Regions from separate parts of the Pseudomonas bambusae genome, predicted to be linked through region 1. Evidence: predicted binding sites of a transcription regulator. Region 1 holds the regulator's gene; the other holds the start of a gene.
The links. The regulator sigma-54, encoded in region 1, starts transcription at its own class of promoters, with help from an activator protein. The targets are predictions, from matches to a motif close to ANTGGCATNNANNTTGCTNT.
Positions count from the first base shown of each region.

Region 2: the regulator sigma-54 is predicted to act here: its motif matches at 1,812-1,831, upstream of flgB (flagellar basal body rod protein FlgB).

Region 1 covers NZ_CP151650.1:1,323,462-1,327,696, reverse strand. Annotated here, with positions in the region: gene lptA (lipopolysaccharide transport periplasmic protein LptA) at 1-470, shown strand, start outside; gene lptB (LPS export ABC transporter ATP-binding protein) at 470-1,195, shown strand; gene AAEO81_RS05990 (RNA polymerase factor sigma-54) at 1,386-2,885, shown strand; gene raiA (ribosome-associated translation inhibitor RaiA) at 2,963-3,271, shown strand; gene ptsN (PTS IIA-like nitrogen regulatory protein PtsN) at 3,284-3,748, shown strand; gene rapZ (RNase adapter RapZ) at 3,751-4,235, shown strand, end outside.
Region 2 covers NZ_CP151650.1:4,787,120-4,791,354, reverse strand. Annotated here, with positions in the region: gene AAEO81_RS21850 (chemotaxis protein CheV) at 1-637, shown strand, start outside; gene cheR (protein-glutamate O-methyltransferase CheR) at 683-1,510, shown strand; gene flgB (flagellar basal body rod protein FlgB) at 1,875-2,282, shown strand; gene flgC (flagellar basal body rod protein FlgC) at 2,286-2,729, shown strand; gene flgD (flagellar hook assembly protein FlgD) at 2,745-3,440, shown strand; gene flgE (flagellar hook protein FlgE) at 3,469-4,235, shown strand, end outside.

The sequences.
Region 1 (4,235 bases):
ACGATCAGGATCAGCCCATCCGTGTTCAAGCCGATGACGCCCAACTGGACGACAAGCAAGGCATCGCCACCTACACCGGTAACGTGATCATCACCCAGGGTTCGATGAAGGTTACCGGCAACAAGGTGACCATGACTCGCACCCCTGCTGGTGATATCGATGTCGTGACCTCTGTCGGCAACCTTGCGTATTTCGAGCAACTGCAGACCGCCGGCGACCCGAAACCCGTGCAGGGCTGGGGCGTGACGATCCAGTACCATGCGCCGCAAAACCGCATCGTATTGATCGACAAGGCCAAGGTAGTCGACAAGGACAACAACGTGACTCAGGGCGAGAAGATCGTCTATGACACGGTGAGAAAACTTGCCAGCGCTGGCCGCGCCACCGGCAGTAAGGTGACCGAAGCGCGTCCTCGCGTCGACATGGTGATCCAGCCGAAAAAGAAAACCGACCAGCAGAAGGCCCCTTAATGGCAACGCTGAAAGCCCAACACTTGGCCAAGGCTTACAAAAGCCGCCAAGTCGTACGTGACGTCAGCCTGTCCATCGACAGCGGCCAGATCGTCGGTCTCCTGGGCCCTAACGGCGCAGGCAAGACAACGTGCTTCTACATGATCGTCGGCCTGGTTCAGGCCGATCAGGGCCGCGTGCTGATCGACGACCAGGACGTGAGCCACCAGCCGATGCATGGCCGTGCTCGCGCCGGTATCGGCTATCTGCCGCAGGAAGCGTCGATCTTCCGCAAGCTGTCGGTGTCGGACAACATCATGGCGATCCTCGAGACCCGCAAGGAGCTCGATCGCGCAGGACGCCGCAAAGAGCTGGAAAGCTTGCTGCAGGAATTCCATATCACACACATCCGCGACAACCTCGGGATGAGCCTGTCCGGTGGCGAACGCCGCCGAGTGGAAATCGCACGCGCACTGGCGACGTCGCCGAAATTCATTCTGCTGGACGAACCCTTCGCGGGCGTCGACCCCATCTCCGTGGGCGATATCAAGCAGATCATCTACCATCTCAAGGCGAAGGGTATCGGCGTTCTGATCACCGACCACAACGTCCGTGAGACACTCGACATCTGCGAAACGGCTTACATCGTCAACGATGGGCAACTGATTGCAGAAGGCGATTCCGAAACCATCCTGGCCAACCAGTTGGTCAAGGAAGTGTATCTCGGTCACGAGTTCCGCCTGTAAACCACGCAATGGCAAGGGGTTGGTCGGCGAACGCAGCATGCGCCTCATCGCCAACCTCGCATAAATTGTCATTACACCCTAGGCAAACACTCCGGGTTCAGGCATATAATTTGCTTAAGTTGGCGCCTCGGCGCCCCTAGTAGTGGATGGCGCCCATGTGCGCCGGCGAATAAGGTGTTAAGCCCCTGCCATGAAACCTTCGCTAGTCTTGAGAATGGGCCAGCAGCTGACGATGACACCGCAGCTGCAACAGGCCATCCGCTTACTCCAACTGTCGACGCTGGATCTCCAACAGGAAATTCAGGAGGCACTGGAGTCCAATCCGATGCTGGAGCGCCAGGAAGAAGGCGACGATTTCGATAATGCCGACCCCATGGCCGACAATATCGAGCAAAAGCCCAACCCTGACGTACAGGAACCGACCTACCAGGAATCCGCGCCCACCGTCGACAATCTCGAAGACGGCGAATGGAGCGAAAGCGAGCGTATTCCCAACGAACTGCCCGTCGATACGGCCTGGGAGGATGTCTACCAGACGAGCGCCAGCAGCCTGCCCAGCAATGACGATGACGAGTGGGATTTCACCACGCGCACGTCGGCGGGCGAGAGCTTGCAAAGCCATCTGCTTTGGCAACTGAACCTGGCACCGATGTCGGATACCGATCGTTTGATCGCCGTCACGCTGATTGACTGCATCAACAATCAGGGTTACCTCGACGAATCCCTGGAAGAGCTGCTGGACGCCTTCGACCCGGAACTCGACATCGAGCTGGACGAAATCGAAGCCGTGCTGCACCGCATCCAGCAATTCGAGCCGGCTGGCGTCGGCGCCCGCACGCTTAGCGAGTGCTTGTTGCTGCAACTGCGCCAGCTTCCGGCCAAGACCAAATGGCTCGCCGAAGCCCAGCGACTGGTCAGCGACTACATCGACCTGCTTGGCAGCCGTGACTACGCGCAGCTGATGCGGCGCATGAAGATCAAGGAAGATGATCTGCGCCAGGTCATCGAACTGGTCCAGAGCCTCAACCCACGCCCTGGCTCGCAGATCGAATCCACCGAAGCCGAATACGTAGTGCCAGATGTCATCGTGCGCAAGCACAATGAGCGCTGGCTGGTCGAACTCAATCAGGAAGCCGTTCCCCGCCTTCGGGTGAATCCGCAATACGCCGGTTTCGTGCGCCGCGCCGACACAAGCGCCGACAACACCTTCATGCGCAACCAGTTGCAAGAAGCCCGCTGGTTCATCAAAAGCCTGCAAAGCCGTAACGAAACCCTGATGAAAGTGGCGACCCAAATCGTCGAGCATCAGCGGGGCTTTCTGGAGTATGGCGATGAGGCGATGAAGCCGTTGGTGCTGCACGACATCGCCGAGGCGGTGGGCATGCACGAATCGACGATTTCACGCGTCACCACGCAGAAATTCATGCATACACCCCGTGGTATTTACGAACTGAAGTATTTCTTTTCCAGCCACGTCAGCACCTCCGAAGGCGGCGAATGCTCGTCCACTGCCATTCGCGCAATCATCAAAAAACTGGTTGCTGCGGAAAATCAGAAAAAGCCGTTGAGTGACAGCAAGATCGCTGGTTTACTGGAGGCACAAGGCATTCAAGTGGCCCGTCGCACAGTCGCCAAGTACCGCGAGTCCTTAGGAATCGCGCCGTCCAGCGAACGCAAGCGACTGATGTAGAGGTCACAAGCCACAGCGTTCCAGTGGCAGGCAACCAAGCCTGCCTCTTAATGCACTGGCAACGAAGGAGAAGCTGTATGCAAGTCAACATCAGTGGACACCAACTGGAAGTGACCAAGCCCCTGCGCGAATACATCGAGCTGAAGCTGAAAAAGCTCGAAGGGCATTTTGACAAGATTACGAACGTGCAGGTGACGATGGCCGTCGAGAAGCTCAAACAGAAGATCGAGGCCACCCTGCATATCCACGGTGGAGAGGTCGTTGCCAATGCCGAACATGATGACATGTACGCGGCGATCGACCTGCTCACTGACAAGCTCGACAGACAATTGCTCAAGCATAAGGAAAAGCAGCAAAGCATCCTCAAAGGTGCGGCAGCTCGCTGACACTCCCCATCCATGATCCGACTTGAAAATATCCTGACCCCTGGCCGTTCCCTCGTGAACGTGCCAGGCGGCAGTAAAAAAGCCGTTCTCGAAGAGATTGCCAAACTGATCGGGCAACAAGTGCCCGAATTCGACTGGCAAACCGTCTACGAAAGCCTTATCGCCCGTGAAAAACTCGGCTCCACCGGGTTTGGTAACGGCATCGCGATCCCCCATTGCCGCCTGAAAGGCTGCACGGCGCCTGTGAGCGCGGTGCTGCACCTGGAACGCCCGGTGGACTTCGACGCCATCGACGGCGCGCCTGTGGATCTGCTGTTCGTGCTGCTCGTCCCGGAAGCGGCCACCGACGCCCACCTCGAACTGCTGCGTCAGATCGCCAGCATGCTTGACCGCGCTGACGTGCGCGCCAGCCTGCGTGGTGCCAAGAGCAGCGAAGAGCTTTACAACGTCGTGCTCAACGTCCAGAACGGTCACTGATCATGCGCATGATCATCGTCAGCGGTCGCTCCGGCTCCGGCAAGAGCACGGCCCTCGATGTTCTCGAAGACAGCGGTTTCTACTGCGTCGATAACCTGCCGGCAGGCCTGCTCCCCGAGCTTGCCGAGCGCGCACTGATCAATACCGAACTCGCTGAGCCGTTGTTAGCGGTCTCTATCGACGCCCGGAACGTGCCCAGCCACCTGACCCGTTTTCCGCGAATGCTCGAAGAGGTCCGCGCTCGCCACATTCAGTGCGACGTGCTGTTCCTCGACGCTGAAGAGTCCACACTGCTCAAGCGCTTCTCTGAAACGCGCCGCCGCCATCCGCTGAGCAATGCCACGCGCTCGCTGGCCGAAGCGATTCGAGATGAAAAAACCTTACTGGGGCCGATCATCGACCTGGCCGATCTGACCATCGATACGACCCACCTGAACCTTTATCAGCTGCGCGACACGTTGAAGCTGCGTCTGCTGAACAAACCCGA
Region 2 (4,235 bases), 3.2 Mb from region 1:
CAAGATTCAGGGCTTCCTGGTGCATTCGGTCGAACGCATCGTGAACATGAACTGGGAAGACATTCATCCGCCACCCAAGGGCACCGGTCGCGATCACTACCTCACGGCCGTGACGCGTCTGGACAACCAGTTGGTGGAAATCATCGACGTGGAGAAAATCCTCGCCGAAGTGGCGCCCGTGTCGGAAAACATTTCGGCGGGTGTGGTCAGTGCGGAAGTCCAGCACAAGGCCGTTTCCCTGCGAGTGCTGACGGTCGATGACTCCTCGGTGGCGCGCAAGCAGGTCACCCGTTGCCTGCAGACCGTGGGCGTTGAAGTCACGGCGTTGAACGACGGTCGTCAGGCGCTGGAGTTCCTGCGCAACCTGGTGAACGAGGGCAAGAAGCCCGAAGAAGAATTTCTGATGATGATCTCCGACATTGAAATGCCGGAGATGGACGGCTACACCTTGACTGCCGAGATCCGCAACGATCCGCGCATGCAGAAGCTGCACATCATCTTGCATACTTCGCTGTCTGGCGTCTTCAACCAGGCGATGGTGAAGAAGGTGGGCGCCGATGATTTCCTGGCCAAGTTCCGGCCGGACGATCTGGCAGCTAGAGTGGTAGAGCGTATCAAGGCGGCAGATATCAGTTGAGGAGGGGCGTTCCCTCCTGGCTGTTCACATGATTTGAGAGGCGGCATGTCTACAGGTAATTTGGATTTTGAACAGTTCCGGGTCTTCCTGGAAAAAGCCTGTGGCATTTTGCTGGGTGAAAATAAGCAGTATCTGGTGTCCAGCCGCCTGAACAAGCTGATGGAGCAGCAGGGCATCAAGTCGCTGGGTGAGTTGATCCAGCGTATCCAGAGCCAGCCCCGCAGTGGTTTGCGTGAGCAGGTGGTGGACGCGATGACCACCAACGAAACGTTGTGGTTTCGCGACACCTATCCGTTCGAGGTGCTCAAGAGCAAGGTCTTGCCGGAGCAGATCAAGGCCAGCCCTGGCTTGCGTCCACGCATCTGGTCGGCGGCCTGTTCGTCGGGGCAGGAGCCGTACTCGTTGTCGATGTCGATCGATGAGTTCGAGCGCAGCAATCCGGGGCAATTGAAGGCCGGTGCGCAGATCGTCGCGACGGACCTGTCGGGCAGCATGTTGAACAATTGCAAGACGGGCGAGTACGACAGCCTGGCGATTGGCCGTGGGCTCTCGCCCGATCGCCTGCAACGCTATTTCGATCAGAAAACGCCCGGCCGCTGGACCGTCAAGACGCCGATCAAAAGCCGGGTCGAGTTCCGTTCGTTCAACCTGCTGGACAGCTATGCGGCGCTGGGTAAATTCGACATCGTGTTTTGCCGGAACGTGTTGATCTACTTTTCCGCCGAGGTGAAGAAGGACATCCTGCTGCGCATTCATGCGACGCTAAAGCCGGGCGGGTATCTGTTCCTCGGGGCGTCGGAGGCATTGAACGGTTTGCCGGATCATTACCAGATGGTGCAGTGCAGCCCGGGGATCATTTACCAGGCCAAGTGATGGTGGGTTGGGCGATGGTCTTGAAACCCTGCTTCGGCGGGGTTTTTTTTTTGGGGCCTGTCGCCATTTCCCTGTAGGAGCGATTCATTCGCGAAAGATTGAAGGGCGACAGAGATGTCGCCTGTGCGGGCCTTTCGCGCATGAATTCGCTCCTACAGTTGAACTCACAGCGCGCCCCACCGGCAAAAAAACGACACCCCGCTTGCCGCTTTCCTCCCCGACAGCGGAAATCACTTGCCGCTTTTCTGGCATTGCCACGGTGCAAGTCCTTTGAAACCCCATGAATACGGGTGTTTTGGAAAGTGGCACGCCGCTTGCTATCTCTCTGTCACGAACATCTGGTCAACCGATAAAGGTTCCCGACATGAGCATCAGCTTCGAAAACGCACTGGGCATTCACGAGAAAGCGCTGAACTTCCGCGCCCAACGTGCCGAAGTGCTGGCCAACAACATCACCAACGCCGACACGCCTAACTACAAGGCGCGCGACCTGGATTTTTCCAAGGTGCTGGCGGCCGAGAGTGACAAGGCCAAGAACGGCACGTTCGCCTTGAACACCACCAACAGCCACCACATCGAAGCCAGTGGCATGGACGCCGGCGAAGCGAGCCTGCTGTACCGCACGCCGTCGCAGCCGTCGCTTGACCAGAACACCGTCGACACTCAGGTCGAGAACGCTAATTACGCGGAAAACGCCATTGGCTTCCAGGCCAGCTTCACCCTGCTCAACAGCAAGTTCAAAGGGCTGGTTTCAGCCCTGCGCGGAGAGTAATTCATGTCTCTATCCAGTGTTTTCAATATTGCCGGTAGCGGCATGAGTGCCCAGAACACTCGCCTGAACACCGTGGCCAGTAACATCGCCAACGCCGAAACCGTCTCGTCCAGCATGGACAAGACCTACCGTGCCCGTCACCCGGTGTTTGCCACCGTGTTTCAGGGGCAGGAGTCGGGAGGCAGCGCTTCGTTGTTCGAAGATCAAGGCCAGGCGGGCACCGGCGTGCAGGTTTCCGGCATCGTCGAAGACGCGTCCAACCTGGAAGCGCGTTACGAGCCCAACCATCCGGCGGCTGACAAGAACGGTTACGTGTATTACCCGAACGTCAACGTCGTCAACGAGATGGCAGACATGATCTCGGCCAGCCGTTCGTTCCAGACCAACGCGGAAGTCATGAACACCGCAAAAACAATGATGCAAAAAGTCCTGACCCTCGGTCAGTGATAAGGGGCGAACGCCATGACGGCTGTAAATAACGACACATCGAGCGACTACCTCAAGTCGCTGCAGACGGCGACCTCGGGCAAGGTTGGCGACTCTTCCACCGGGGCGAGCACGCTCGGCAAGGATTCCTTTCTGAAACTGCTGGTGACGCAACTGCAGAACCAGAACCCGCTGGACCCGCAGGACAACAGCCAGTTCGTGGCTCAGTTGGCGCAGTTCAGCAGCGTGGAAAGCCTGCAAAACCTGAGCACCTCCGTCGATGCCATCGGTGGCATGTATCAGTCGTCGCAAGCGTTGCAGGCGTCGTCTCTGGTGGGTCGCTCGGTGATCATCGACGGCACCTCGACCTCCGTCGACACCACCAAAGGCATGACCGGTCAGGCGGTGTTGCCTTCGACCAGTACCCTCACCTCCGTCAAGATCAAGGACAGCACCGGCACCGTCGTGCGCACCCTGGATCTGGGCGAGCAGAAGGCCGGCACCACCAACTTCACGTGGGACGGCAAGAACGACGCGGGCGAAACCGTGCCTTCCGGCAACTTCAGCTTCGAGGCGACCGGTTCGCTGGATGGCAAGAACACCGGTCTGACCACCTACCTGCCCGCGACCGTCAACAGCGTGACCATGGGCACGGCAGGCAGCCCGCTGACTCTCAATCTGGCCAACGGCACCAACATTGCCTTGACCAAAGTTCAACAAATCGGAATCTAGAGCCGACTCGACGGCGCAGGAGTGATACATGTCTTTCAATATCGGTCTGAGTGGGCTCTACGCAGCGAACAAAAGTCTGGACGTGGCGGGTAACAACATCGCCAACGTCGCCACGGTCGGCTTCAAGGCCTCCCGTGCGGAATTCGCTGACCAATACGCGCAATCCATCCGTGGCACCTCCGGTGGCACCGACGTGGGCAGCGGCGTGCGTACCGCAGCGGTGACCCAGCAGTTCACCCAGGGTTCGCTGACCACCGGCACCGGCCGTGACCTGGACCTTGCCATCAACGGCAACGGTTTCTTCATGATGAGCAACAACGGTGAGAAGCTGTACACCCGTGCAGGCAACTTCCACACCGATACGTCCGGCAACATCATCGACAACAACGGCAACCGTCTGCAGGGCTATGCCACTGACGGCAACGGCAACGTCATGACCGGCGTGCTGACCGACCTCAAGATCGACAACTCGAACATGGCGCCGAAGGCCACCTCGGCGATTTCCATCGCGTCCAACCTTGATTCGTCCCAGCTTATCAACACCGGCGCGGCGTTCGACCCGGCTGACACCAGCACCTACACGTCGACGTTCAGCACGCCGATTTACGACGATCAGGGTAACGAGCACACCCTGTCCCAGTATTTCCGCAAAGACGCTGCGAACGAATGGACCATGTACAGCCTGATCGATGGTCGGAGTATCGATAACCCGGCAACTACCCCGCCAGTCGCCGACGTCACGAAGCTGTCGTTTGACGGCAGCGGCAATCTCCTGCCCATTACCACGTCCGGGCC